Linked DNA regions of Allorhodopirellula heiligendammensis. The protein of the gene in region 2 interacts with the protein of the main gene of each other region in a pairwise test. Links are inferred from orthologs where the notes say so. Each region holds a gene or a part of one and is shown on either strand. Other genes may lie near its edges.

Evidence for each region.
Region 1: the proteins of Poly21_RS06275 (region 2) and gyrA interact in binary tests that used the Escherichia coli proteins (3 or more experiments, as listed by UniProt). The link is inferred for Allorhodopirellula heiligendammensis from one-to-one orthologs.

Annotation. Positions count from the first base shown.
Region 1 is NZ_SJPU01000006.1:69,120-84,440, forward strand. Bases 11,023-14,469 are described here. They hold gyrA (DNA gyrase subunit A), read left to right. Parts: upstream 11,023-11,356; coding sequence 11,357-14,269; downstream 14,270-14,469. Other genes in these bases: Poly21_RS25300 (AAA family ATPase), read right to left, coding at 11,023-11,150. Outside these bases: Poly21_RS25265 (thiolase family protein), read right to left, coding at 1-35; Poly21_RS25270 (AMP-binding protein), read right to left, coding at 32-1,801; Poly21_RS25275 (Gfo/Idh/MocA family protein), read left to right, coding at 2,555-3,532; Poly21_RS25280 (DUF1207 domain-containing protein), read left to right, coding at 3,826-4,857; Poly21_RS25285 (esterase/lipase family protein), read right to left, coding at 5,049-7,166; Poly21_RS25290 (transposase), read left to right, coding at 7,436-8,512; Poly21_RS25295 (hypothetical protein), read left to right, coding at 8,747-8,953; more of Poly21_RS25300, read right to left, coding at 9,243-11,022; tRNA guanosine(34) transglycosylase Tgt, read right to left, coding at 14,598-15,321. UniProt on the Escherichia coli protein: A type II topoisomerase that negatively supercoils closed circular double-stranded (ds) DNA in an ATP-dependent manner to maintain chromosomes in an underwound state.
Region 2 is NZ_SJPU01000001.1:1,661,542-1,676,659, reverse strand. What follows is about bases 4,457-7,700. They hold Poly21_RS06275 (DNA gyrase subunit B), read right to left. Parts: upstream 7,303-7,700; coding sequence 4,657-7,302; downstream 4,457-4,656. Other genes in these bases: Poly21_RS06270 (outer membrane protein assembly factor BamB family protein), read right to left, coding at 7,563-7,700; Poly21_RS06280 (hypothetical protein), read left to right, coding at 4,457-4,611. In the rest of the region: Poly21_RS06295 (aldehyde dehydrogenase family protein), read right to left, coding at 1-1,309; Poly21_RS06290 (phenylacetate--CoA ligase family protein), read right to left, coding at 1,479-2,612; Poly21_RS06285 (carboxypeptidase-like regulatory domain-containing protein), read right to left, coding at 2,803-4,065; more of Poly21_RS06280, read left to right, coding at 4,219-4,456; more of Poly21_RS06270, read right to left, coding at 7,701-9,389; Poly21_RS06265 (DJ-1/PfpI family protein), read left to right, coding at 9,672-10,256; Poly21_RS06260 (vWA domain-containing protein), read left to right, coding at 10,285-11,910; Poly21_RS06255 (sugar phosphate isomerase/epimerase family protein), read right to left, coding at 12,190-13,008; Poly21_RS06250 (fumarylacetoacetate hydrolase family protein), read left to right, coding at 13,235-14,149; Poly21_RS06245 (type I phosphomannose isomerase catalytic subunit), read right to left, coding at 14,421-15,118. UniProt on the Escherichia coli protein: DNA gyrase negatively supercoils closed circular double-stranded DNA in an ATP-dependent manner to maintain chromosomes in an underwound state.

The DNA.
Region 1 (15,321 bases), on a different replicon or contig from region 2:
GGGGTAAACGCCATAGTCGTTTTTGACATCGTCATGAGCTTGCTCCGGGAAGATTCTCAGACTCTGATTCTCGCAGTTTTCTACGGATGACTTTCCCTAAAAAGTTCTTGGGCAATTCACCCTGGCACTGCTCATACACGCGGGGTTGCTTGTGTTTGGATAGATGCATTTTGCAATGCTCTCGTAGCACATTTTCATCCCAGGTTGCTCCTGGTTTGAGAACGACAATGGCTTTGACCACCTCGCCGCGAAGTTCGTCAGGCTGGCCGACCACGGCGGCTTCCGCAACGCCGTCGGCGGTTTGCAATACGGCTTCGACTTCGACCGGGTAAACATTGAATCCGGACGTAATAATCAAGTCCTTCTTGCGTCCCACAATGGTGTACCGACCACTCCGATCGCGGCTCGCCAAGTCTCCGGTGCGCAACCACCCATCTTCGATGGCAGCTTGCGTGCGTTCGGCGTCTCGCCAATACCCGAGCATCACCTGCGGTCCCCGGACGACCATTTCGCCGACGACGCCACACCCCAGGTCGTCGAGGCCGCCGTGCTCATCGACGATTCGGCATTGAGTTTCGGGCAGCGGAAAACCGATCGTGCCATAGCACGGCTCCGCGTAAAGATCGCCGACATGCGTGACCGGCGAAGCTTCAGACAACCCGAAGCCCTCCACGACCAACCCACCGCAATGAGACGCAAAGGTTTCGGCAATGTCCGCGTCCAGCGGAGCTCCGCCGGAGATCACCCAATTGACCGACTTCAAGTCCGCGGGGTAGTCGTCGAGTCGTTCATTCATCGCAGCCAACATCGCTGGAACGGCGTGCAGGACCGTCGGGCGATGCTGGACCATCAGCGAGATGACTTGACGGACGTTGAAGCGATGGTGCAGTACCAGCGTGGCCCCCATGGCCGCACCACCCATTACCATCGCCGACATCCCATAGCTGTGGAAAAACGGCAATACCGCCAGCATGGTGTCCTCGGCAAACCTTCGCCGAGTCCACATCAATTGCTGCCAAGCATTCGCTACCATGTTTTCGTGGCTAAGCGTGACGGCCTTGGGAACACCCGTGGTGCCACCGGTCGGCAAAATGTATGCGGGATCGGTATGCGGATTGATTGGTACTGGTTTCCACTCCCGCTGCGTGTTCGCAATCTCTTCTCGCAGCCAATGATGAGCATGGTCGGCAGGCAACGACCACATCCCCAGTCGCTGTTGACGCATCCACAAGTAGCCGATCTGTTTGAAGGCAGGCAAATGTTCACGAATGGATACATAAAATGTGTGATCTAGTTTGGCTTGGCAGGGGGCGAGCAAATGGGCGAGCATGTCCAGCGTTACGATCACCTTGCACCCAGTTTGATCGACGAGTTTGTCAATCTCCTCCGCAGCCATCAATGGACTCAGCGCTACCGTCACGCCGCCTGCCCGCCAAACCGCGTTCGCCGTGACGATGAATTCAGGCACGTTGGGCAGCAACACAGCGACGCGATCACCAGGTCCGATACCGTAGGCCTGGAACATCGCAGCGCAGCGTACGATGTCATAGTTGAGTTCCTCATAGGTCCAACTCCGCTCGCCATAGATCACGGCAACACGGTGCGGAATCACGTCGGCAGCGTGCCGTACCAAGCCAAATGCTGGCAGGCCCTCGTAACGCTCGATCGCCGCCGGCTGAGCAGGCTGTCGGCCTAGGATGGCGGCGGGCAACCGTGCCGCGAACACATCGCGAACGTCTACTGAATCGTCCGTGTTTGACCCAGGGACAAGGGCATGCGGTACGGGGAGGACATCACCCATCACTCGATTCCTGTTCAGAGAGTTGGATCTATCCGAAACAGGAATTCCCGACGACACCGCTTACGCAATTCGCCGCCAACGCAACGATCGCGAAAGAATGCTGGGCCCATTTCGAATACAGGTCGTCCCTGACGTACTGCGGCAAACGGGGCCCGGTTGACAGGCGGTCCGCTCCGCTCCTGTGGCGGCGTCCAGCGCGGCGAACCCTGACATGATCAAACCGAGAGGGCTCGAATTGCCGAACACCTCACTATACGCAGTGAGTCGAACAAAGGAAAGGATATTCCCTTAAAAAACTTGCTGCGAGAAAATAGGCAACGCAATAAGGTATTGGCTCCGCTGCCCCAAGATCGCAATTATGGCGAATGGGCGCTCACCGCCGTGCCGCCCCCAGCAATTGCAGGCCGCCGCCGATTTCCGCTGTACCCGGTCGAGCGGTTCTAAAACATCATCCTCGCCGGGCCTGTTCCGCCAGTGATTGGGCTGCGGCATCGTCGCGTGAGTAGGCGTCCCAGCAGGCTGTGCTCATGGTCGGCATGGTCCGATGATGATGGGGGTTCCACCGTTACGACTCGGTCCGCAGAGAATGATCCGTAAATGCTGAGTGTGCCCCGTTGTCCAATCGCAACTCGTACTTGTCGCCAGCAGGGAGAGCAGCAACGTTTCCATGGTTTTATGAACCTCACTCCTAGCCTACGATAGCCCGCTTCAAGCTTGAACGATGCAAGCGACGGCAACCATGACGAAGGAAGTATGATGACTATTCGGTGGGGACTGATCGGGGTCGGCGACATTGCCAACAAACGGGTGGCGGCGGCCATCCAAGCGGACCCGCTTTCGGATCTGGTGGCGGTTTGCCGGCGCAGCGAAGCGCAGTTGCATGATTTTGCGGATCAGTTCTCGGTGCCCGGCCGTTTCACGAACGCCGATGATCTATTGGCGATCGAAGACCTCGATGCTGTTTACATCGCCACCCCTGTCGATTGTCATCTACCGCAGACCATTGCTGCCGCCGCCGCTGGCAAACATGTCCTCGTTGAAAAACCAATGGCGCTCGATCCGGATCAATGCGATCAAATGATTGCCGCTTGCGATCAGGCGAACGTCCAACTCGGTGTAGCGTACTACCGCCGATTTTACCCGGTCGTGCAGCGAATTAAGCAATTACTCGATGCTGGTAAATTGGGGCGCATCCTGTCGATTGCCTGTGTGACTGGAAATCCTAATCGATTTCCTGCCGATGATTGGCGTGTGATCTGCGCCCGCGGTGGTGGTGGCCCACTGATGGATATCGGGAGCCACCGCATCGACGTGTTTCTGCAGCTGATGGGTGACATCGACGCCGTCCAGTCCAGCATGATGGACGCTCCCGATTTCGAAGCCGAGCAGGTTGCCACCGTGATGCTTGGGTTTCAAAACGGAGCTCATGGTGTACTGCAGTGCTTTTTCGGTACCATCAATTCGCCCGATCGACTTGAGATCATTGGTACCGATGGCCGCATTACCGTAGAAGACCTCAATCAAGGCGACCTGACGTTGTTCACCGCCGACGGAGTTACAGTCGAGTCACACCCACCGGCGAGTAACCTGCATCGCCCCCTGATCGAGGAGTTTTCGCAAGCGGTGTCGGAAAACCGCAGCCCGGCAATTTCGGGGCGGACCGGCAGGAAAACGAATGAGATTATGCAGCGAGCCTACGAGCACGATCGTTCTCGTCGAGCGGGCGCGTGACTGCGATTTATTTTCTGAAAACACTCACGCAGCCCACTCAAACAGTCCGACCAATACAACCAGACCCACCTCTCGAACGACGCAAAATCAGATTTGATGGATCCGTTTTTCTTGAGTCAAAACCTAAAAAAAATTGCGTGATTGCTTTGGTACTAAGCGAGACCGCATGCATTTCTTGGCACGTCGCGATTTCATGCAACGTGCGAACCTAGAAAACCGAGAGGTTCGTAACGATGGCAGACGGGAGTAGGCGACCGCCCACATTGCCGCTGATGTGCCTTAGCATGTTTGCGGTGACAGCGACAATCGTGTTGGCGGATACCCCCTCAACCATGGCTGAAGGTCGTGAGTATGTCAACTCTGAGTTGCCATCGCTACTCAGTGAATGGGTTCCGACAAACGACCATATGCTTGATTCGACAGCGGACACGATTGGCTCGCTTCTCGACGACAGTCACGCGTCGCGCATGGACGTCGACGCGGGTGATGTCGTGCCGCTGCTAACCGATGGTGCTCAGCAAGTTTACATTCCTGCAGGGTCGACCTCGCGGTCCACCAGCGAACAGCGGGAGTGGATCGTCTTGCCGGATGGGTTACTGTGGCATTCGTATCTCGCGGGCCCCCAAGAGCCGCGTATTTCGGCGCTGCTGCTCGCCGATGAGAAGGGCGGTTACTTTTGGGATGCCACGCTCGGCGGACGCGTCGGTTTCTTGCGATACGGTACGCCCGGAGCGAAAGATCCACATGGCTGGCAGTGGGATCTCGAGGGGGCCGCGATCACACGGCTGAACCTGCTCGAACAGACTGATGTTGAATCCGTAGACTATCGTTTCGGAACGGAACTCACGTGGGCGGAAGGGCCGTGGGCAATGAAGGCTGGCTACTTCCATATCAGCTCACACGTTGGCGATGAATACCTCGTTCGAAATCCGACCTTTGAACGTATTAACTACGTGACTGAATCGTTGATCTGGGGGATCAGCTACAAGCCGACCGAGCCCACTCGAGTCTACGGGGAAGTGGCGTATGCCGTGCACCGTTCCGGTGGAGCTCGACCGTTCCAATTCCAAACCGGAGCGGAGTGGACACCACCACCGAACCGACCCCGAGGGATCGCCCCCTTTGCGGCCGCCAACCTCGGATTCTTCGAAGCCACCGAGTTCCATATGCAGACGACAATCCAAGCCGGTTGGGGATTTCAGGGGCCACAGTCAGGCCGACGACTGCGGTTCGGTCTGCAGTATGGGGACGGTCCCAGTAACCAGTTCGAGTTTTACACGCTGAGTCAGGAATACCTGGGCTGGGGCATTTGGTTCGACTACTAGGTATCGAGCGAATGGGTATCAATCGGACAATCCTCGTCGTATCTCGATTCCGCGACGGTTGTCTAACGCATCGCTTTGGCGCGGCCAGGGAGAGCTCTGCCAGACGGTTCCAGCTTAAACCGAAGCTGCGACATCACTCGTGAAAGCTCACCGCAACGCCCTGAGCGGCGGGTGGCCTGACCAGCGTGCGACTATCGCAACGCAGGTTCATCGCGAACAGCTTCGCTGACCTGGAACGCGGACGATTTCTCATATCGGAATCGCGGGTCTGAAATCAGCCCAGCGGCGCCGTCGGCCACCAGCGGTGTGCGGTTGGGTGCCGCCCAGGCCAAGCGATCTTCTGAGTCGACCTCTTCGAGATGTTCCAAGAGAATTCGCCGTACTTCAAAGATCGACTTTCCAGTCATGTGGAGGCTCGTGTGAGTGGCATCAACGACCAGTTCACTCTTCACGTCCTCCATTTTAGCGCTGGCGTATTCAACCACTCCGTCACCTTTGTAGTTGCGACCGGCCAGCATCGGTGGATCGTGAAGCACTCCAATGATGTTGTGGTAGCGAATCTCCGGCGATGTTTTCGCACGTAACAACACCGGGAAAATAGGCGAATCGGGTGCGAGTGAGTCCACCGCATTGGCTTCGGTAAGCAGCCTCGTGTCGCGGAAAAAGTTCGGATTGGCCCGAATCAGACGTGTGCTCGTCGAGAGTGCCATCTTCGGCAGTTTGATGATCTTGCCTGCCAACCACCGCGTCGCGCTATTGGCTAGATCGCTGCCCCGATGCGGGGTTCCGATGGTGATCACCCGACTGATCGATTGATTGGGGCGAAACTCCAACGCACTGACGAGCTTATTCACGTCTTGCGGCGGTCCGCGCAGTTTCTCTTTAGGTTGATTGCTGACAAGATTCCAGAAATCATCACCACTGTCGATCGTTTGCATCCGCGAAACCAGACCTCCCATGCTGTGTCCGACTAACACCATGTTGTCGACAGCACGGTCCCGTCCGGTTGGATCGAACGTCTGTCGCATCGCGAAGAGGTCACTCCGTAACTGCGTGGCGCTTAACCAGAACGGTTGTCCGGAGGGGTAGAGATAAAACCAAAATTGATAACGTTCACGGACCTCGGGGAAACTCCGCAAATCGTTGAACATGTCCATCCATGTTAGGGGGCTCGACCACAGCCCATGGACCATCAGTACTGGAATGCGGTTGGGATCGTACGGTTCGAGCATGTACAAGCCACGCTTCTGCTGGGCATCGTCGGGATCGAGTAATCCCTCGGTGGCGCGGTCGCGTTTGCGGTATTCCGGGCTGTCGAGAAAATAGGCTAGCGGCGTCGTTAAGTCTGTTTCCAACGGTACCCAGTCGCCGCCGAGTTTGATTTGATTGGCCCGTAAGGGATCAAAGAATTCGAGCACACAGACAGGGGTCTCGTTGGGGTCGTCCGACACCGGCGTGATCTGAGGGACATGATGACTGGCCAAACGAACACTGGATTGTGCGTCCGGTAACAGGTCTCCCGACCCCGCGTAGCCCGGACCGATATCACCTTCGGTCGAACAACGCAACAGCGCCGTCACCGCATAACTGAGCCCCTCGGGGTAATAGTCCTCTCGCGTATCCTCACCTCCACGAGGTTTCCGCACGGCAATCAGTGGCACGCCGAGCCCGAACGTCGTGTGGCGATTGCGAAGCGTTTTAATATCGAAGTCGCTGACGAACTCATAGCGATCAAATTCATCGGGCTGCCAGCCCCCACGCATCTCAGTGCGAATGATGAATTTGCGGTCTGCCGTCTGGATCGTGTAGGTATGCCCCGGACGCAGTTGATTCTCTGCGCACAGCACCCGCAGCAAATCTTCGAGCGATTCGTTGTATAAATCACAAACCGCGCGGAACTGAGGGTCGTATTCGTTGCGGACGTCGGATAACTGTTGACCAAACAGATATCGATAACTAGTCGTCAGCGCAATACCGTAGTGATTCATCGCTGTGCTGGTTTCGCCACTGCGCTCAGCGATTTTACCTTCGACATAGGCCAGTTCAGCGACGGCATAGGTCAATTCAGGATCGAGGTTCTGGCGATTGAGCGTCCGCAGCTTGCCGATGCAACCATTGCTATCCATTTGATAGGTGTCGCTGAGCCCATAGCGACGCAACGTGTGTTGGGTGCGACTGCTGATTTCGGGGCCTTTCCGCCCCAACAGCTGCAAAGAACTTTCGAGCGCATTGGCACGGATGGGCCGGTCTTGCAGATATCGCGCTGTGACGCAGCCTGTCGAAGTGCAGACCCACACCATCGCTGCCATCACGAATGACGACCGAATTCGGCTCACCACAGTGGGCAGAGGTAATCGTTTCGAGGGCGCGTGACAGTCCATGCGCGAGACACTAGAAAGAATTGTAATGCCATGTCAACGAAAGATAGGCAATCTACGTCGACAAACCTCGCATCGCAAATGCTCCGACTAAAAAGGGACAGGCAATATTTACTTGCTCAGTTTTCTCGCCAGCGTACGATAGAACTGGTTGCGAGTGCATTGCGACCGCCGACATTCCTCTTTCCGGAGTCGATGTGATGCCTCGTCAAGCTCGTGGTGAAGTTTTAGACCCGTCCGAAGTGCAGGTGGTGCATTGCATTCAGAGATGCGTGCGACGTGCGTTTCTTTGCGGTGACGATCCGCTGACGGGGACCTCGTACGAACATCGGCGTGGCTGGATTCGTGATCGCCTGGAGTTCCTGGCTTCGGTCTTTGCGATCGATTGCTTGACTTTTTCGGTGATGCACAACCACATTCATCTGGTCCTACGCAGTCGGGCGGATGTGGCGGCAGCTTGGTCGGACGAAGAGGTGGCCCGGCGTTGGCTGCGATTATTCCCCCGGCGGCGAAACGAGGACGGTTCGCCTGCGGAGCCCACGAAGCCGGAGTTGGACATGATCCTCAACCAACCCGAAGTGTTGTCGGAACGTCGCACTCGACTGTCCGATATCAGCTGGTGGATGCGGTGCACCGCTGAGAACATTGCGCGGAGGAGCAATGCTGAAGACGAGGTTCGCGGGCACTTTTGGGAAGGTAGATACCGAGCGCAAATTTTGCTCGATGAATCCAGTTTGCTGGTGTGTGCGGCGTATGTGGACCTGAACCCGATTCGCGCGGCTTTGGCGGAGACTCCGGAGACCAGCGACTACACCGGAGCGAAGGATCGGATCGACGATTTGAGCGAGCGGCACGATCGGAGTCGGCCTAGCACCCACGATTGGGAGCGGAGTCGTGCTCGGCGTCGCAGTGGGTGGATGAGTCCAATCGAGATTGACGAACGATCTGACGCGACGGGACCGGTAGTCGAGGCGTCAGGGCGTCGAGCGAGCAGTAAAGGGTTCCTGCCGGTATCGATGGTGAGATACTTGGAGTTGCTTGATTGGACGGGCCGCCAATTGCGTGCTGATAAGATCGGCAGCATTCCAGCCCATCTGACTCCGATCTTGCAGCGAATCGGATTGGACACGCATGGCTGGTGCGATGTGGTGCGGAAGTTTGGGCGCATCTTTAAGCGTGCGGCCGGCACGCCTGAGAGTCTTGCGAGTGAAGCGTGCCGTCGCGGCCAGGGCTGGCTTTGTGCTCGAGATAATCCGCTGGCCCTTTCCTCGGTCTAACCGCAGTCCAGACCGGCAGCATCCGAAGTTGCTGTGGGGTGCATGCTGCGCGGTAAGTCACTGCGAGGAGATCTTTGCGCAATCGATCTTAGCCAATGAGCCGATTTTACCGTTGGTGGTCTCGGTGGTCGCACTTGTTTGGACGGAGTAGCACCTCGTATGCAGTCCGCGGACCTCGCCAGAAATAGGGTGGCCCTTTTTGATTACTCGTACGATCGAAATCGCGTCTTCACGATGCTGGATTACTCCGGGATGGACTGGAGGGAGATGATGCTAGCGAATTGCGCGACAAACCTCGCCCTATCTGGCGATAAAACGCGAGCGAGAGAACTGTATCGTCATTGCCTCACGCTGTACCCCGATAGCCGACTGGCGAAGCCCGCACTGCTTTTCCTTGGGCCCGAAGATCCTGCGGACAACCATGGCGACGAGACGCAGTAACGTGGCCATCGCTCATGTTGACACTCGCGTTTGCCGCAGATGAGTTTCACTGGGCGAGAGGAACCAACCGCATGTCGGCCACCGTCGATTTTTAAGTTGCTCAAGAAGGCCAACCTCAACCAAGCTGACCAAGTGCCTCGCCCCCCTTAGCGACGCGTTCCTACAACCCCCGTCCCCCGTAGTCCCCGTCCCCTGTAGTCCCCGTCCCCTGCAACCCCCGCCCAGTGCAGTTTTCCGCTGGAACCAGCAACCTGCGTGCTTAGTAGAGCGTTGCGATCTCCTTCGGGGCTCAACCTTCCGATTCTGGAATGGACTCAATCGACTGCCGCTCCGCTGCTGGCGACGCCTGCTCGGGAACTTGGCGGTCGATAACAGGGCTGCCCCAACTCACCTTGAAATCCTCTTTACATGCCGTGCACGCTACGTCGCTGCCGAGAATTTCGTCGTCGACGACCTGCGGCGCCTCGCAGTGCGTGCAGAGCACCCGGATCAGACCATCCGGCTCCACTAGGGCCGCCAGTTGCTCGTCGGTAATGCCGGGCACTTCGATGTCGCCGGGCAGCATGGTCATCAGTAGTTCTCGGGTGATCTCAGGAGCCGCTGCGATCCGGTTGGCCAGTCGACGGACGCTCCGCTCAAACGAATTACGCGATGTCCGCCCATTGCCAAAGTGGCGGTCACGATTGACGTACAAGTGTGTGAATCCACGCAGCAGGCGGCGCCGCGTTTCGCCAGGCAATTCATATTTGGCTTTCGATGCGATCAATTCGTAAATGCGACACAAGGCTTCGGGATCGTAGTCGTCAAAATGCATCGTCGTACCGACTCGCGAACTCAGTCCTGGATTACTGCGGATCATCGTCGTCATCTCGCGTGGGTATCCCGCTAGGATCACAACGAGACGTTCGCGTTGATCTTCCATCCGTTTAAGCAATGTCTGCACCGCTTCACGCCCGTACTGATCCTGACCATCTTCGTCGACCAACGTGTAGGCTTCGTCGATGAACAAGACCCCATCGAGTGCTTCATCAATCTTCGCGTTAGTCTTTGGGCCGGTCTGTCCGGCGTACTCCGCCACCAGCCCGCTGCGATCTGTCTCGACAAGGTGCCCTTTCTCGAGCACACCGAGTGCACCGTAAATCTCGGCAATGATTCTCGCGACGGTGGTTTTGCCCGTGCCCGGATTACCCACAAACGCCATGTGCAAACTTGGACGCATCGTCGGCAACCCCAGCTCGACGCGTTTGCGTTCCATATTCAAAAAGTTCGCCAGCGTCTGAATTTGATTCTTGACCGCATCGAGGCCTATTAACCGATCGAGTTTCGCTCGCGTGTCGGCGAGTCGCTCTTCCGGGGTCCGCTCGTCGGTTTCTTGGGGGGACGCTGTCAGCTCGTCGGGTTTCGCCTGGTCGGCTGCTGGCGTTGTGGTTTTTCCACCACGGGAAGACGTGGCCATTGGCATCGACTGGGCTGATTGGTCTTGGTCGGACCCAGATGGATCAGCACTGCCCTCCCGCAGCCGTTTGGCTTCACCACGCAGCCAAGCGATCGCGTCGCGGGCGTGGTCGATATCGGCCTGGTGATCGCCTTTACTGGGAGCGAGTGGGGGGGTCGGAGCAGACTGCTCCCATGCAGCTGGCACGGACTCCTGGGCTGATCTCGCCATCTTCTCCGCATCGTGCAGTTCATTCTGAATTTTCCGTATCCGGTCCCGGTCGGCACCATCTTCATTACCGTCAATCACTGCGATCATCGTCGCCAAGCGGGCCGCCATGGTCTCCACCTCGCCCCAGGAATCACGCAAGGACGGAACTTCGAGAAACGGTCTTACCACGTCGTACCAGCTCAAGTCACGTGCCGTCTGCAGCAGCCAATCCATTGATTCACGTAGGTGTGTGCCCATCACAGGCTGATTCCATAGGTGCTCCAGCAGCACGCGTCCGAGCTGTCGCTGTTGCATCGTCTGCACACTCGGATCCGGCAGCGTCTCAGCGAACACCTTCATGACGAAGCCCTGGTGCAGGGCATCCATTTGCGCGGCCATGTCGGTCGAAGAGTCGGCATCGGTACCAGCTAACCATCCGTAGCTACCATCGGCGAGCTTACCGGCTTCAATGTAAAGATGTTGCGTTTGCTCAAGCGCTTCGCGGAACAAACGGATCGAACGCAGGATGGATTCGTCGTCGGGGCCAGACATGAACATGGACTTCCGGAATTGAGCGGAGGAGGTGCGCAAATCGCATGGCCCTAAGTATTTGAAGATCAAGGCCTTGCGTCAATCACACAGAGGATTCGTCCCGTTGTGATCACGATCCCCGTCGGCTATACTATGCGCCTTCGTCACGGGCATGTTTCGTGGCGATTTTGCACAGCTTTTCTCACGCATTTCTACCGAGCAGACACTTGGCTGACGACGGCGATAACTCAGACGACATCGACAATCTCGACGACGACTCGGGCGTGAACGGCGAAAGTGGCGACGCCACGGCATCCGGTAACTCCTCGACCGGCGACTCTTCCGCTGATGACAGTTCCGCGGGCGGCTCGGTTGCGGCCGGTGGCGGTAGCGGTACGGGTGGTAAGCCACCACGGACCGGCTTCCCTGGCGACGGCACACCCGAGGGTGGTCGTGATGAATCAGGTGGATTCAGCGCACTGAGAATGGTCGATTTGCCGATCGAGGACGAGCTTCGTGAAAGCTACTTGACCTATGCGATGAGTGTCATCGTCAGCCGCGCTCTGCCGGACGTTCGCGACGGTCTCAAACCGTCCCAACGCCGCATCCTCGTGGCGATGAACGACCTCAACCTCGGCCCTGGCAGCAAACGCGTCAAATGCGCGAAGATCTCCGGTGACACCTCGGGTAATTATCACCCGCACGGCGAAAGCGTGATCTATCCGACACTCGTGCGGATGGCGCAAGAATGGAACATGCGGGCGCTACTGATCGATAAGCAGGGTAATTTCGGTAGCGTCGCCGGGCTGCCGCCTGCCGCCATGCGGTATACCGAAGCGAGAATGTCTGCGGTCGCGGCGCAAATGCTCGACGATCTCAAACTCGACACCGTCGATTTCGTCCCCACATACGACGAAGCTCGTACGGAACCGACCGTTCTGCCTAGCCGGTTCCCCAACTTACTGATCAACGGATCAGGCGGGATCGCCGTCGGGATGGCCACCAGTATTCCGCCGCACAACCCCACTGAAGTTTGCGACGCACTGATTAAACTCGTCGATGACCCCGATACGTCCATCGACGAGCTGTGCGAAATTATCCCGGGCCCGGACTTTCCCACCGGCGGCATAATTTGCGGCCGGGCCGGTATCCGCCGCGCCTACAAGACCGGGCGCAGCACGATGGTGGTGCGTGCGAAATGCCAGGTCGAAGAGATGCGGGGCAATCGTAGCCGTATCGTCGTCACTGAGATCCCCTACCAGCAGTACCGCGACCGAATCATCGAAAAGATCGCCGCGCTGGTCAACGGCGACCGCATCAAGGGCATTTCGGGCATTCGCGACGAGAGCGATTTGAAGGAGCCCGTGCGGCTGGTTATCGAGCTCAAGCGGGGTGAGGATCCAGACGTCATCCTGAACCAGCTCTATCAGTTCTCGCCGCTGCAGGACACGTTCTCGCTGATCTTCCTCGCGCTTGTCGATGGCAAGCCGCGTGAGCTGACGCTCAAGGAGATGCTCGCTGAGTTCCTGCGACACCGCGGCACGGTGATCCGTCGCCGCACCCAGTTCCTGCTCGCCCGCGCTCGCCGCCGCAAGCACACTGTCGAAGGCCTCCTGCTCGCACTTGCCAATATCGACGAGATCATTCGCACGATCCGCACCTCACGCACCCAGCCGGAAGCGAAAGAGCGGTTGATGTCGATCCAGTGTCCCGCCGCCATGCTCGAGCGGGCACTCGGTGAGGACGGCTTCAAGCAATTCACCAGCGAACGGGGCAAGGCGGACAGCTACACCCTGACGAGTGTCCAGACGGATGAGATCCTGCGGATGCGGCTCGGCCAATTGGTTAACCTCGAGCAAGAGAAACTCTCGGGAGAGCACGCCGAATTGCTCAAGGAAATCATCGACTACCTCGATATTCTCGCCACGCCGCAACGCGTCAGCGACATCATCAAGGAAGACCTCGAAGAGATGAAGCGTCGCTTCGGCGACAAGCGACGCACCGTGATCAGCCACGAGGAGCTCGGGAATATCGATCTCGAAGACCTGATCACCGAAGAACCGATGGTCGTGTCGATCAGCCACCGCGGCTACATCAAGCGAACCCCGACGAGCGTTTACAACACGCAGCGCCGGGGCGGCAAGGGACTCAAGGGTGCCAAGAGCGATGACGAGGATCCCATCGAGCACCTCTTCGTCGCCAGTACGCACGCCTACCTGTTGTTCCTGACGACAACCGGGAAGGTTCGCTGGCAAAAGGTCTATGACATTCCCCAGCTCGCCCGCGATGCCAAGGGCCGGGCGATCGTCAATCTGCTGCAGATGGAACCGAACGAGCAGATTGCTCAGTGCCTAGCCGTTCGTGACTTCAATCAACCGGGGCACTACGTCGCCATGGTGACGCGCAGCGGACTGGTTAAGAAAACACCGCTGGAGCAATATAGCCGGCCAAAACGTGGCGGCATCATCGCAATCAAATTGCGTGAAGATGACGAACTGGTAGATGCCGTCGTCGTGGGCCCGAATGACGAGATGATGCTCGTCACCGCTGGCGGGATGGCGATCCGGTTCCGCGAATCCGATTCCCGCCCGATGGGCCGCAATACGTCAGGCGTCAAAGGCATTTCGCTGATTGGCGACGACCGCATCGTTGGTATGGTCGTCACCAGCCCAGAAGCCACCCTGCTGACCGTCTGCAAGAATGGCTACGGCAAACGCACACCATTCGGCCCCAATGCCATCGACGCCCCCGACGGTGGTGAGAATGACGATGATGCGGCGGACACGGGGGCTGACGATGAGAACGCTGCCACCAGCGGCTCGGCTCGGTACCGAACCCAAAAACGTGGCGGCAAGGGCCTGCGGGACATCAAGACAAGTGAGCGAAACGGGAAGGTCATCGGCATTGCCCGCGTGACCGACGAGGACGAGCTTTTCATGATGACCGCCAAGGGAAAATTGCAACGGATCGCCGCCTCGGATATCAACGTCATCGGACGGAACACCCAAGGCGTCCGCATCATGAGCGTCGACAAAGGCGATGAGCTCATCGCCGTCGTCCGTGTCCCTGCGGAAGAAAAATCCGAAGACGGAGCTCCTGTAGCGCCGGCGACCGAGACGGAGCCGCCAGCCCAAGAGTAGTGGCGGACCGTCGTCCTGAGCGGTCACGCCGGACGGGTTGAAACCCTGTCCGCGTGTCGGCCCGAACGGCGTTGCTCACCGGGCGTGCATCTTCCAACCAACTTGGCCGACCAGCGGCGCTAGTACTTCATCCTCCCCAGCGGAGTTGTTGTGCGTTGCGCCTAGCGAAGCAGGGGCCAGGGCAGCGATCAAGCTGGCCCGGGGCCTCAAGGTGCACCGCGACCCCACGCCGTCGAAGGCCGGCTCTCCCTGGGCCAGGAAAAACGGCGGCCTTTCCGGTAAGGATCAAGCCAAGATTTTGTCTCGAACAATCCTGGCCAGCGATCGACTATGCCACCGGCTCGTAACCCCAGCCCTTCAGCTTCCCGCTGGCAAACTCGGCAAACCGGTTCTCCTCGATCGCCGAGCGAGCTTCTCGCATTAGCCGACCGTAGTACACCAAGTTGTGATGCGACAGCAGGATTGGACCGAGCATCTCGTTGGCATTAAAAAGATGCCGTAAATAGCCGCGGCTATGGCGACACGCCAAGCAGGGGCAGTCATCCATGATCGGGCGAGTATCCTCGCGGTGCACGGCGTTTCGCAACTTCAGCGGCCCATCATCGGTAAACGCGAGCGCATTTCGCCCGTTTCGAGTCGGCATTACGCAGTCGAACATGTCGATCCCGCGAGCGATATTCTCAATCAGATCACGCGGTGTCCCCACGCCCATCAAATAACGCGGCTTGTCGGTCGGTAGGTACTGGGTTGTGATGGCCGCGGTGGTGTACATTTCCTCCGGCGTTTCGCCAACGCTGAGGCCCCCCACCGCATAGCCCTCAAACGGCATCGAGGCCAGTTCCGTCGCACATTGTTGACGCAGCACGGGATCGAGCCCACCTTGCACGATGGCGAACAAGGCCTGCTCGGGGCGGTCCGCCGCCTCCCGACAGCGTCGTGCCCAGCGAATCGATCGAGCCAACGCATCCTCGACCTCAGCGGCCGATGCCGGCAACGCGATCACGTGGTCGAGCACCATGGCCACGTCACTGCCCAGTGCCTGCTGGATCTCA
Region 2 (15,118 bases):
GATCGATTTCGACGCAGCGGCCAGCGTCCTCGATCAATGCCTCGTCTGATGTGATCACCGTTCCGATGAGCGTGGGCCCGATGTTCCGCAGCATTTGATTCTGCGGACACTCGACCACACTCACAAACGGGAACATGTATTCCTTCGCCGCGACGGCTCGCTCATGGGAATCGGCATGCACCACCATCGGGCGTAAATACGCGCAGTGGTCACGCTCGATCAGTTTCTCGCCATATTCGGCGGTCATGTTGGTCACGCCGGACTCAGCGAGGTCTTGCTCGACCATCGCCCACGTGCCCGTCGCCATCGCAGGGACGGTAAAGGCAGCGAGCTGAGCCTGGGGATCCGTTGGCGGCACAACATCGATGGGGCCGATTTTCTCGGCGATCGCGGCGGCGATTTCGCGGGTATGACGACTGGCCCAAATGCCCGAGCAGTTGATACAGCTACGGCCCGAATTGCTCAACACACTCTCCACCATCACGTCTAGATACGTTTCCCAATCATCAACGATATCGTCACCCAGCAAGATTTTCGAAAAGCCAGGTCCATGAGCTTGCACCCGCGGATTTCCAGCGTGCTGGGCGAGCGTCTGAGCACTGCCAAAGATCATGCTCCGTGGTGTTTTGGCCATGATTGCCCCGCCCGCGTCGTGTCCCCCCGGATACAATCCAAACGCGGCTGGAGGAACGCCTGCCTCCATGAACGCGGATACCATGCGGTAGGGCGTCCAAGGCTCCTGCGATCCCGGCTTGAGTGCCAGCCCGATCTGCAGCGCAATTGCGGGCAACCACAAGGTATGAACACCTGGCGAGTTGTTCGGTAGCACCGCCCCGAGAACTGGCGTTTGGGCTTGATAGCTCACCGTGACGCCACGGCCTTCATCGCCGTAACCCTTGGAGAAGATGGACAAGTCCAAACCACGCGTCAAGCACTGCAGGATCTCATCCATCCGGCTGAGCACGAAACTGTTTTTTGCCATATTCGAGCGGCACATGTGCTCGGGCAACCCTGTGCTGGCGGATTGCTGATGCACAAAGTCATCCACGCTCTGCATGGAGTCACCCACGCGCAGCGTCTGGTTCTCAAACAGCTCAGCTGCTTTTTTGCTCATCGCAATCAGCTCGTCCGTTGGTACCTCGAGCAGGGCTTTCCGAGCGAGATGGGCTTTCGTGAGATCTTTCGAAACAATTCCGCCACCCACCGTGCCAACGCGAGCAATCGGCTGTCCCGTGTCAAAATGGACAACATCATTGAACTCAAGGGACTCGTACTGCTTGCCCCAGCGAAGTGGATTGAGAGTAATCATAAGAATGAGAATTCAGAAAGAAGGAAAGGTTCAGAGTTCGGGAAAGAGTGGGTGAGCCACGGGTCGCTAACGCGCCGGGCAGCCGCGCTAACCCGGTCGTTTGTGTCTCATTGAAACGATCGCCAACCCGGTCGCCTGCGCGACTGGGCTCAGTCAATCGCCCGTCTCGTTAATAGACACCCACGGTCGTGGCGCTGGCGAGTTCATGGAATGGACGTACACCGCTCACACCGTCCCATGGAAAGTTTGCGATCGGTCGCTCGCGCTCGCCTTCGTCGCGTTCCATGAACCCCGGTACAAAGAACTCATCGGTGAGCGTGTACAGTTTCACACGCCCCGTTTCGCCATAGCCGACCACCTGGTCGTAGTCGTCAAACGCGACAACCTCGGTGGCAGCGCGGGGCTGGGGGGCGTAGTAAGCGATCTTGTAGCCGTCCTCAGCAGTGATCGGTTTACTGCATGCCAAACCCATCAGCGTGTTACCATAGGTGGGCGTCATGTAGATCCCGCTTTCCTCGGGCAATCCACCCAGCATTTCCTCAACACAGAAACGCGTCCACTGCGACGTGAACTCAGTGCCACCAGAGAAAATCCCGGTGATGCCCACCTCGGCCAGGTTGGTGCCTCTTTCCTCCAGCGCTTCACTGAGCGACTCGAGCAGCTTCGGCGTGGCAAACATGCACTTGACATCATGTCCCGCGGTCAAAATCGTCACTGCTTGATCGACACAGTGCTTTTTGTACTCTTCGAGATGGTCCATCCATCCTTTCTTGATCAGCTTGACGACCCAGCGCGGATCCAAGTCGATGCAGAAGCAGATGCCGTCGCGATGTTGGGCCAGATGTTCCACCGCCACTCGCAGCCGCCGCGGTCCGCTCGGGCCCAGCATCAGCCAGTTGGCACCCTTGGGAAAGTATTTTTCAGGCAGCGTCTCGCTGAATAACTCGTAGTCCTTCCAGTGATCCTCAATCACCATGCGGCTCTTCGGGATCCCCGTTGTGCCACCGGTCTCAAAGACATACACCGGTTTACCAGCGTGTCCTTGGGGAACCCAGCGGCGAATCGGGCCGCCACGCAGCCAGTCGTCTTGGAAGTGCGGGAACTTCTTGAGATCGGCAAACGAGCCGATGTCTTTGAGCGGATCAAAATTCAGCTCAGACTTCTTTTCCAACCAAAACGGGCAACCCGTTTTCTCGCTGAAATGCCAATGAACGGTCTTGAGCGTATGCTCATTGAGGCGGTCCAGAGACGCCGCCGCAGACGACTGAAGTTCAGCTTCGGAAACTTCCCCAACAGCACTCATATTTTCCTCAGGCAAAGATAGGTGTCAATCAACGTAACGCCGCCATTGTGAACGCATGACACCGTTCCTACAACCACAACAAAAAACCTCGGAAGGGCCACTTCCGAGGTTTTTGAGTTTGATATCAGAGATTGAGATCACGAGCAGATGGTCTCACCGGCGAACTGGTTTAACTAGCGAACTGGATTGACTAGCGAACTGGGCTCACTGGATCTGGAGGCACGATGATCGGATCATCACCCCCGCCGAGCCCCGCCAGACCGGCAAGTCCGGCCAAGCCGAGGAAGCCGCCGCCGAAACCACCACCTCCGCCTCCGCCGCCACCACCACCACCACCGCCGCCAACGGAGCTGAAGCCAACGGAGCTGAAGCCAGCGCCGCCTAATGGATTGCAGCAGGAGTCCGCTTCACAAATCGAGTTTCCACACTCGTCAACAGCTTCACACGCATCACATCCCGCAACGCAATCGTCGCATTCATCGATGAGAATCGGCTCTTCATAAACCTCTGCCTCACAGCATTCCATGGCCTGTGGCAATGGGGCGACCTGCATTGCGAATTCTCGGCAGCAGAGCGGATCGCCATGGATCGATGTCAATGTCCGGTCGTTCTGCGTGATCGCTTTGGCACCGCTGACGCGGCCGGCGAACTGATTCACCGTCGATTCGTCAATCAGTTCAAATCCCGCCATCCCCAAACCAGCCTGGCCGAGAGCCAGGATCGAATACTCTCCTGGAGCCACGTCCACAAATACAAACGTGCCGTCTTGCAACGAGACAACGCGATCAACGACTTCACCCTGATGCACAAGAAACACGTTGAGCAGTCCGGCATCCCCGAGTGTCGCGCCACGCGCTCCCGCAATGTGCAACCGGCCTTTCAGACCACCATCGCTTTGGCTGACGCGAAACGACCTGTCGCCAGCCACCCGGTCGGAGATGCCTGCCAAGTCCACGTCGTCAATGGTGTACGAATTCTGGCCGCGAGCAGGCGGTAGATAGCGTAAGATTGAGGTTTTCACCACCGTGTAATCAATGGCGGCAGCGGCAATGTCCACCCGTTGAGGAAGCTGATCGGCGGCTACCATTTCGCCATCAACGACATGCATTGCACAGCAAGCGAACACACCATCAGCGCGAGCGGTCAGTGCGTAGACGCCTGCCTGGACGCCCGTGATGACGAACTGCCCGTTCTCATCGGTGGAGCCGCGAAATTTTTCCCCGTCTTGATTGGTCATCACCACGACCGCATTCGCAATCGCTTGTGCCGAACCGTTGGCAGATGGCAAAATGACTTGACCGCTCAGCTCTCCCGGGGTCGCCGGATTGACCCACTGAGATACAGTAAGGTGATCGGTAACCGCTAGGTTTTCTGACTGCGCAGCTGCGGGAGCCGCCAACAGCGCGCAGGCTGCCGAACTGCAAAGCGCCATCAAAGCCAAGAAACGTGTCATGATGAGTCTCGTAATGAAAAAAGGTTGTAAACCTACTCGAAAGAGGGATCGATCCTCTCCGTCAACCGTCAAACCACTGGCAAAATAGGCAAACTGTACAGCGTTATCGTAAGTCAACGAATACCGAGTATCAACATAGTTCCTGGGAAGAATGTGGAAAAAAGCGATCCCAACCCGTTCTCCGTCTCGACGGATTCCTCTCTCCAACGAGGGGCGTATGCCGATCACGCAGTACTGTTGCGACGCAGCTTCCTGTTTCGCGTTATCGACATTCAGGAGCCGTTTACAGGCAGACTAACCTACAGCGGCTGGCGTTTTCGCCAAATTGTCGAAATTGATGGCCGGTCGTGCTGGTTCCGCATCAGTTGGTTGAAAATTCACTCTAAGTTCGACTTCACGCTCCCGACATCCATCGCGGTCGAGCCCAGTTGGGGGGATATCGAAAACCGCACGGTATCTGTCGAAATCGGGTTCTCGCGCGGCCTAACGATCCGTCGCTTCCGAATCTGGCTGGGAGGACGAATCCTTTACGACGAAATCAACTGAGCCGTCGCGATCCGTTCAAACAAGTCGCATCGATAGCGACGGTTGTTATACATCCAAATTGCGGACATCGAGAGCGTGGGTTTCGATAAATTCACGACGTGGCTCGACCTTGTCCCCCATCAGCAGGCGGAACATTTCGTCAGCGGCACCGGCGTCAGAGAGGTTCACCCGAATCAATGTGCGGTTTGCTGGGTCGAGGGTCGTCTCACGAAGTTCTTCCGCATTCATTTCCCCGAGTCCCTTAAACCGGGTGAGGGTGAGGCCCTTTTCACCAGCGGCCCGAATTTCCGGCAGGAGCTCGCGCAAATCCTCCAGCGGTCGACGGATATCTTCGCCCCGGATCAATTCAAATCGGGGAGTGGTCGACCCAGTACGGTCCGCAGGAATGAGATCGTCGAGGCCAAAGCCGAGGGGTTGGAGTTCTTTCAGTCCACTGTTGATGGTGCGAACCTCGTGCAGTTCGGTTAGGTGAGCGACAATTCGCTCTTCGGGCTCGGCAGCGTTTGCTGCCGCATCGGACTCAGCAGCGGTGCCTGCTCCTACATCGGCAGAACCAGCATTCTCAGCGTCATCAACGCCCTCTTCAGTCTCTTCTTCGATGTCCAAGTGAGCACCGCGCTCGGTTAGGAATTGCTCGACTTCCTCGAGGGTGTGGAACCAATGTTCTTCGCCCTGGAACGTCACCAGGAAGGTGGGTAATTTCCCTGCGACGGGATCCAACCGCATCGCGTGCACCCGCAGGCTGACGCCCCGCCGCTCGAGCGCTAGGACAGCATCCTCCATGCTGGCGAGAGCCTCGGCCAAGGCACGCATTTTCTCGGCCTCAACCCGTCGCCCATCCTCTGCTTCAAACACGGTGTCATTGAGACCACGGTTGAGCAACTGTCCCTTCATCTCCTCCTCGCTCTGCACATAATAGCGTGATTTGCCGTGCGAAACGCGGAACAGTGGCGGCTGGGCAACGTAGACGTGGCCAGCGGCGACCAACTGGTACATTTGACGATAAAAGAAACACAGCAACAGCGTGCGGATGTGGCTGCCGTCGACATCCGCGTCAGTCATGATGATGACTTTATTATAGCGACGCCGCGTCAGGTCTTGATCGACACCGATGCCGGTACCGATCGCCTGGATCATCGACTGGACTTCCTCGTTGGCGAGCACCTTGTCTTCGCGACTCTTGTAGGCGTTGATGATCTTACCACGCAGCGGCAGAATCGCTTGGAATTCACGCATCCGTCCGCCCTCGGCAGACCCGCCTGCCGAATCACCTTCGACCAGATAGACTTCGCATTCCTCCATCTTTTTCGAGATGCAGTCGCGTAGCTTGCCGGGCAAACCACCACCGCCGAGTGCGTCTTTCCGTTTGCGGAGCTGGTCCTTTGCCTTCCGAGCGGCCTCGCGGGCTTCAGCGGCGAGCAGCCCTTTGCGGACGATGGTCTTGGCGACTTTGGGGTTCTCTTCGAGGTATTTTGAGAGCGCTTCGCCCACGCCACTGGTGATGATCCCATCGACTTCGCCATTGCCGAGCTTTGTCTTGGTTTGTCCTTCGAATTGCGGATGAGGCACGCGGACGCTGATGACGGCCGTCAAGCCTTCGCGGAAATCATCGCCCGTTGGCGTGATCGCCTTGAACAAGCCTTCTTTTTTACCGTAGTTGTTCAGCGTTCGTGTCAGCGCCGAACGGTATCCAGAAACGTGCGTGCCGCCTTCGGTCGTATGAATATTGTTAACATAGGACTGAACTGTGTCGGTAAATTCGGTCGTGTACTGCATGGCGATGTCATATTCGACACCCTCGCGTGCGCCGACGATGTGGATCACGTCGGCATGCAACGCGTCGCTGGCCCGGTTGAGGTGCTGGACGAACTCAACGATCCCCTCATTGTACTGAAAATCGCCGCCTTCGCCGTTCCGCTCGTCGAGGAATTTGATTCGCACACCGCTGTTGAGGAACGCGAGTTCCTGCAAGCGTTTGAGCAGGGTGTCGTAAACGTACTTCGTCGTCGTGAAGATCTGCCCATCGGCTTTAAATGTGGTCTTCGTCCCGGTTTTCTTGGTTGCCCGACCTTTTTTGACCGGCCCCATCGGCACCCCGCGTTCGTACTCCTGCGTCCACGTGAACCCGTCCCGGCTGACTTCGACCTCGGCCCATTGACTGAGAAAGTTCACCACGGTGACACCGACGCCGTGCAAACCGCCGGAGGTTTGGTAAGCACCTTTCTCGAACTTGCCACCGAATTTCAGTACCGTCATCACGCCCTCGAGCGTGCTGACTTCCCGATCGAGCTCTTCGGACAGCTGTTCGTGACGTGTCACCGGGACGCCTCGACCGTCATCCTCGACCGTCACACTGCCATCGGTATGCACAACAACGGACACCGATTTGGCGAAGCCAGCCATCGCTTCGTCGATTGAATTATCGACGACTTCGTAAACCAAGTGGTGCAATCCGCGGGAAAACGTGTCCCCGATGTACATACTCGGCCGTTCGCGGACGTGCTCGAGGTCCGAGAGGTGCTGCAGATCCTTGTCAGTGTATTCGGAATTGGCAACCAACGCGACATACGGGCTTTCCTCGCTCGCCGCAGCTGCTACTTGATCTGTGGCCACCGGTTCAACAGCAGGATTGTCTGCGCCGCCATTCTGGGCGTCGGACTGGGAAGGATCAGGGGCAGAAGAGTCGCTCATAAATCGGCGGCTGTGAGGCCGGAAAACACGGACGAAAGACACGTGAACATCGGGCCGGATTGTAGCAAATATCCGGCTCCAGCGTGAGGCCGCCTCAACGCCTGTCAATTTACCGAGCCGAGACGCGTCAGCGGCCGGGCAACACCACTGTGAGGCTCCAGCGGCCGGGCGGGGCGAAACAGCCCGTGCCAGACAACGCTCAGCTCACAGCATACCTAACCAAACTCGGTTCGATCGATCGCTACGTACGACCAGTCCCCTCAACCCCCAAATGGATCGCCGCCGCCGAATGGATCGCCGCCTCCACCACCGAATGGATCGGCACCGCCACCAAACGGATCCGCTCCGCCGCCGAATGGATCCGCCCCGCCACCGAATGGATCATTGGCATCTGGAGCTTCCTTGGCAGGAGCTTTTGATTTTTTGTCTTCTTTCTTAGTCGGCTCATCAGCAGGCAGAATTTCGGCACTCACAGTCAACGTAGGCATTTCGGCCTCGGGGCGCCGCAAACACTGGATCGAACCATGCTTGTCGAGCAGATATAGCCGATCACTGACAATATTTGTTGACCATATCCGGGGCCGCACGCCCGTCAACTGATGCACCACTTTCCCGTCGGTTGTGTCCAGAACCTCCATCGTTCCACTGAGGGTTCTCGTGTAGATACGATCTCCGATCACACCGATAACCAACTGCACGCCATGGGCCATCCGTCCCCAGCAATCAGCGCCGGTAGCGGCGTCAACACACATTAAGTTGCCGTCGGTGGAGAGAAATAGCACCCGATCATCGAAAACCACCGGCGCCTCATGAATCGGTTCACCGGTTGGCCGAGTCCACATGACCTCCCCCGTCCGCGTTGCCCGCAACCCATAGATTTGCCCGAAGTCGGAACCGAAGTAGAAACGATCGCCAGGGGCTGCCGCCAGTTTGCCATTGACGTTGCCATCGGTGCCCAAGCGGAAATCCATATTTGGCTCGCCCGTGAGATCCAGCACGAAGACAAATTGCTGGGATGTTCCCCAGGCGAGTTTATTGGATCCGATCGCAAGGGTTGGCGAGGCCAGCGCATCTCCGGTAACGGTTTCCGTCAATGGCTCGTGATGCGTGCCGGAAAGCGGATAAGCCACCATCCGGTATCCCACCGACGGTACCACAGTGAAGTCGCCGCAGTGCTGTGGCCCCCGCGTTGGAATCAACTCCAACTGTTGCACGTCGTAGACACCACCCTCAACACTATCGAGGGTGATCAATTCGCTGCCATTGACGACCGTCAGAAATTGATCGTCGACACCGAATCCACTATAGCCTTTTGTGCGGTTTCCCACCCGCTGCAACCATACCAGCTCACCGGTTTCGGCATCGCGGCATTCCAACGTGCCATCATCGGCGAGCGTGAACATGCGGATGGTCGGGACCTCGCGGAACTGAATCTCCGCCTCGATACCCCGACGCTTCAGTCGCCGGATATCATTTCTTGCCCGCCGCTCAGCTTCGGTACGGTCGAGCAAGCCGCTCGACGCAAAGGTCGCCCGACCGCTCCTCGTCATGCGGTCGAGCATCGATTCACGGGCGGTCTCTGGTGGCGCCGCCTCCGACTCGGGTGTGGCCGGCGCCGCCGCTTCAGGGGACTCGGAAAGATCCGGTATTTCGAGCAAGTACCTCGCATAGACGGGCGCCTCGGCAACCGCGTCCGCCGCATCCGCGGCCTGCGTGGCCGTCGCCGATGGGTCCACTTCTGCTGGTTCACCGGAATTCCCAGCGGCGGCCTTATCGACTTTGCCAATCACTTCCACGTACTGCTTGGGCGACGTTTTTAACGCATACAGTTTGTGATCAACGATCGACTGAGCGCCAGCGGGCACGCTAAGGTGCCGCCGCCAAGCCTGGACCAATCCGATCTGGTCCATTTCTACGTGCGACATGACGTCGCGTTCTCCCGCACCGGTTTGCTCTGCTAAGGGCGTGCTCGCGATGAACAACGTCCCGGCCAGTAGCAGAGCGATCGGACGCTGGCCCGCGGCGCACAAGGCCAAGGGGATGCCGACGCGGCGGCCGAGCCAAGACTGAGAGAACATGCAATGCATGGCGGTGGATCCAAGGATCAGTGGAAAAGTGTTCAAATGATTTCAAAAAAAGGGGCCGCCCCTGTGCATTCCGCCTCGGCGACGTCCAACGACGAACCAGAGAGGGAGTGGAGAGGATGAGACCTCTGTTCGACACCGTTCAGAGAAGAGTGCAGTTCATTGTAGTTCACGCCTAACGCAATCGCCAATTTTATCTGACGGGAGCTCCCCCGCTGCTGGCGGGATCGGGTAAACTAAAAATCGTATCGCAAACGTTCTCCACATAAAATCAATGGAATTGGAATGGCTGGTTCGAGCAAAAGAATTTTGATGCTCGTGGGCGACTTCGTCGAAGACTACGAAGCGATGGTGCCCTTGCAGATGTTGCTGATGCTTGGCCACGAGGTTGCCACGGTGTGCCCGGACAAACAGGCCGGTGACAGTGTGGCGACAGCAATCCATGACTTTGAGGGCCATCAGACTTATTCGGAGAAACCGGGCCACCGGTTCGCCATCAACGCAGATTTTTCCGATCTCGACGAGACTTCGTTCGATGCCCTGATCATCCCGGGCGGCCGAGCTCCGGAGTATCTGCGTCTGAACGAGCGCGTCCTCGATATCGTCCGCCACTTCGCCGATACGGCTAAACCCATTGCAGCGGTCTGCCACGGCCCTCAGATCCTGGTTGCTGCGGGCGTTTTGTCCGGGCGACAATGCAGCAGCTATCCGGCCGTGGGTCCTGAAATCACCGCTGTGGGCGGCCAATACGTAACGCCAGGCAAGAATCTCGACACCGCCCATGTCGATGGCAATCTCGTCACGGCCCCAGCCTGGCCGGCACACCCCGCCTGGATCCGGGCGTTCCAGGAACTGCTCGAGTCCACCTAAGTCCTGAGAATATCATGAGCGAATCGACATGACCTCGCCCGAGTCGGGCCGCTCGCTCCGACCGCCCACCACCCTCTCATCAAGTGCGAAGCGGGCTGCACTCGACCGAGACGCCCCACCGCCGGCGGGAGAGGAACATGAACCGGATCGGTTCATTCACCAACGGGCGAAAATCTTGCACGAACTCGTGCGGGTCCGCAGCCAGGCTGAAGCGGCGAGGCTCGAAGCCCAAGCCTCGCGACTGGATGCCTCTGCCGAGCAACTCGAATCGCTGCTCGAACGCATCGATGCCGGCGAGAACTTCACTCCCGATCAGCTGAGGGAGTTCGGAATCGATGAAACACCCGGGATCGGAACACCTGAACTCGCCAATCAAATTCCAGACGATGCACTGGAGCCTACAAGATCTCCTGCGGCCCGGCAATCGAACGCTTCCGGCTCGAGGCTCCATTCCCCACTCGCTCGGTTCAAGAGCTGGGAAGCGATTCGCGAGGCTCAATCTCGACACAACAATCAACACGTTCGGCAAGATGGACCGCACTGCGGCGTGAAACCACCTCGCGGCCGGTGGCGAACTGAGAGCAAAGATGCCGCCCCGACGCGATCGCCAGCAGCGCAGCGGAAACCTGGGGAAGCGAAAGTCGCCAAGACGCTTGACACTCCACCGACGCGGGCAAAACTTCCGACAAGCTCCGCGAAGATTAAACCCATCGATGAGCAGACTGACCCAGCGGCGCCGCAACGTCGATCCACACCGGTAATCATCAGCTGCATTGTTCACCTCATTTTGCTCCTTTGCTTGGCAGCGTTCACACTGAGCACGGTGATGCCCAAAGATCAGATCGCATTGGCGGCGTCGGCAAACGAGCCCAGCGAAGAAGTGATTCAAACGATTGAGATTGAAACGGCCCAGCCCGAAGCCGTGACGTCCGAGACGGCTCCTGACGAGTCTGTTGTCGAACTCGATCCGCTCGGCGAGATGACGGCCGTTAAGGTCAGCGTGGATTCGCTCGGCGCCGCCACGACTCCCTCGCCCCATCTAGCATCGTTCTCCCGAAACGCAGCGGCCTCCTCGGCGGCGATGAAAGCATCTCCGAGTGATTCCGATAATAGGATGCAGTTCTGCGGTGTGGAGGGAGGCGGCAACCACTTCGCTTATCTCGTTGATAGCTCAGGCAGCATGGGGGACGCCTTCGTGTCTGCTCGACGAGCGCTGCTGGAGTCCATCGACATGCTCAAACCCGAGCAACGATTCTATGTCATCTTCTTTGACGCCGAGTGCGACTACATGCGAATCACCCGCGCCGACCAGGACGAATCCCGGAGTGTCGCAGCCACCACCGTCAACAAGCAACGCCTCAAGAGCTGGGCGATGCGAGTGGAAATGGATCGCGGGAAAGCGCCGTATGAACCGCTCGAGTACGCCCTTCAAAGAATCAAACCGGATGTCATCTTCCTGCTGTCTGACGGTGAGTTCCCCCAAGGCATCGAAGACTTGCTCCAGAAGGAAAACAAAGTGACGAACCTGTTCGGTGAGACCAAACCGATCAGCATCGTGCACACGATCAGCTACCACAGCCGGGAAGGTGAGAGTCGCATGCGACGAATCGCCGAAAACAATTTCGGCCAATACCGCCACGTCCCCAAACCGTAGGCTCGTGACTGGCCAGCGTCTCGTTGATCAGCCGCTTGGGAGCGAGCAGCCGGCCGAGTTGGTTGCTTTCACTGTCCGAACGCACCAATACTATTCTTAAACGCAAGCGAAGAACGAGCTGGACTGCCTTGTTGGCGCGTCGAGGTAGTAAATCAACAGGCAGCTTGCCCTTGTTTTCCCCCGACAAAACCAATCACGTCGGCTGGCACCCCAACGGCTCACGCGATCAACGAAACTCGCTGCTTTCTCACAAGTAACGCCACGTGCTCCAGGTGGCGTTTAGTGCACCTTCGACTGGGTCAACTGATCGAGGTAACGCCGAGTGTGAGCCAATACCATCTCATACTCAAGCGGCTCGACATCTTCACCGATCACCTCGGCTTCGATTGGTCCTTGATAGCCCTGATCCAACAGCGTTTGGACGATCGACTCGATCGGCACGCAGCCGTCGCCAAGCAGACAGCGGTTCATCTCGCCCAGCGGACTGTGCCGGCCGTCTCCCAGCTGCAACAAATGGACATGCGGGCTAACATGCGGCAACCATCGGAGCACATCATCGTCCATGCCAACGTGGTACGTATCGAGCACGATACCGAGATTAGGACTACCGACCATATCGATGATCTGCAGAGTGGATTCGAGATCATTGACAAAGGACCACTCATGCCCACAGCCTGGATGAAAGGGCTCCAGTGCGATCTGCACGCCGAACTCCTCGGCGACGATCGACACCTTCGCCAATGCTTCGCACAGGGTCCGTCGAGCGTGACGACGAATGTGATTATTGCGACCACCTGCCAGCACGATGAGTGTCTCGGCGCGGAGGTTCGCAGCATCGGTTACCGCTGACATCGCGTCGCGAACGGCATCGTTGAAACCACGTCCATCACTGCCGGTGAATCCTCCCGCCCAACTTAGCGAAGTTGCCGACAAGTTTAAGTCAGCAAGCAACTCCACACAGCGATCGATACCAAAGTCTTCTACCTTGGGCCGGAACAATCCGATGCCAGCGAATCCATGTTCGGCATATGCTTGAGCGTCTGTCTCGAGATCCCATCGAAATGTCGATAACTGATTGACCGCGAGGGTGTTCATCATCAAGTCGAATCACGCGAAAAGAGCGAGTCAAACGGACGCTGCCAATGTACCCATCCCACGCAGGTTGGGTCGACCGCGACTGCACGGTATGATGGTCGGCAGTATGTCGAGATCGTGTCGCTGTGTAAAGATTTGTTTCGAAAGATATTCAACATCCACCGCGCAAAGACGATAAAAATCTCGCTCTGCATTCACCCATTCCCACACTCACTTCACTGCTTCGATCATGGCCGCATTCTGTCGTTACCTGGAACCTTCAGGTCAAGTTCGCTTCGCACTCTACCGTGCCGGTGAGGCCGATTCAACGCAATCCCCGCAGGTTTGCCCACTCGCGAAACTGATTGATGAACCAACCGAAGCATTGCTAGCAAACAGCAAAGACATCTTCGACTGGACGATCGATCAGATCGAAAGCATACCACAGCCAACCGAAGCTCAATGGCAAACCGCACCTGAAAAATTTTTACCGCCGGTCGCCCTCCCTGAGAAAGTAATTTGCATTGGACTGAATTATCTCGACCATGCCATCGAAACAGGTGCCGAGCCGCCCACCGAGCCTGTCGTGTTCAGTAAATTCAACTCCACGCTGATCGGCTCGGGTGAAGATATTGTGCTACCCAAACTGAGCAAGAAAGTTGACTACGAAGCGGAACTGGTCATCGTGATCGGCAAGACCGCACGTCATGTTAGCGAAGCCGACGCACTCCAGTTTGTATTCGGATACACCGCTGGCCACGATGTGTCGGCGCGTGATTGGCAGAAAGGTCGTCCAGGCGGTCAATGGCTGCTGGGGAAAACCTTCGACACGTTTGCTCCTGTTGGCCCGGCCATCGTGACCGCCGACCAGTTCGGTAATGCTAGCGACGTGAGCGTCAAGATGGTGCTTGGGAATGAGGCTGGAGAGGAAGTGGTGCAGTCGAGCACGACGGCTCAACTGATCTTTGATATCCCCACGCTGGTCTCGCACCTGAGCAAGTTCATCACGCTACGGCCCGGCGACTTGATCTTCACAGGAACCCCACCCGGCGTGGGTGATGCACGCGTCCCACCGCGATACCTCCAACACGGCGATCAGTGCCGCGTTGAAATCGACGGCCTCGGGCCACTGACCAATGCATGCCGCGACGAAATGGTGGAATAGGCGTTGAGGCGGTCGAGCGAATGAGCCGCGCCGGCGTTCGCAGCCTGTTGACCTAGTCGCTTTCGCAGTTCGAATCTGTGATCACGGACCCGAGACGCCAGCGAGGGACGAGATGGGCCGTTCAACCTGGGGAACTTTGATTCATTCGCAGCTCGGGATCATTGCCCCGAGCATGCAGGAGATGGGTCGTGGACGGGGCAATGGCCCCATCCCTCGTTTCGATGTTTGGATGGTTGAAACTGAGATTGTGCTGGTGCACGCAGCCACGCAATCAGGCTGAGGCAACCATCAACTCTGCGGCCTCGACCGGATCAATGAGAATGCTCTCCACACAGGCTGGCACTAACATCGTATCACCCTTGCGCAGCACATCGGCAGAAGCGTCCCCCGCGATTCGAATCGCTCCAGAGAGCACCGCGATGACTTGAAACGTGTTGCGAGTGTCGATGCGATGGGAGTCACTGAGCGTGTATCGCTGCAGCGTGAACTTATCGCAGTCCACCAAAGTAACCGCAGCGGCATCACTAGCCACCGGCACCGGTGTCACAGGACTGACCGGACCACTTTCGAAATCGATCACATCCAAAGACTGCTTGATGTGCAACGTTCGCGGTTGACCATTTGCTTCGACGCGCCCCCAATCGTAGATACGAAACGTGGTATCGCTAGCTTGTTGAATCTCCGCTACCAGCAATCCTGCCCCAATCGCATGGATGGTGCCCGCAGGGATAAAAATGCAATCACCTACGCTCGGCTCAAACGAATGCAGTGTCTCCTCGGTACGTCCCGCTGCCACCGCGGCAGCGAACGCTTCCCGATCAATGCCCGCCTTCAAACCCGCATAAATCTTGCTACCAGGAACGGCATCGATCACCATCCATGCCTCCGTTTTCCCCAGATCAGGCGGATCCAACCGACTGCCTTGAGCGTCGTTCGGGTGAACCTGGACAGACAGATCGCGACTGGCGT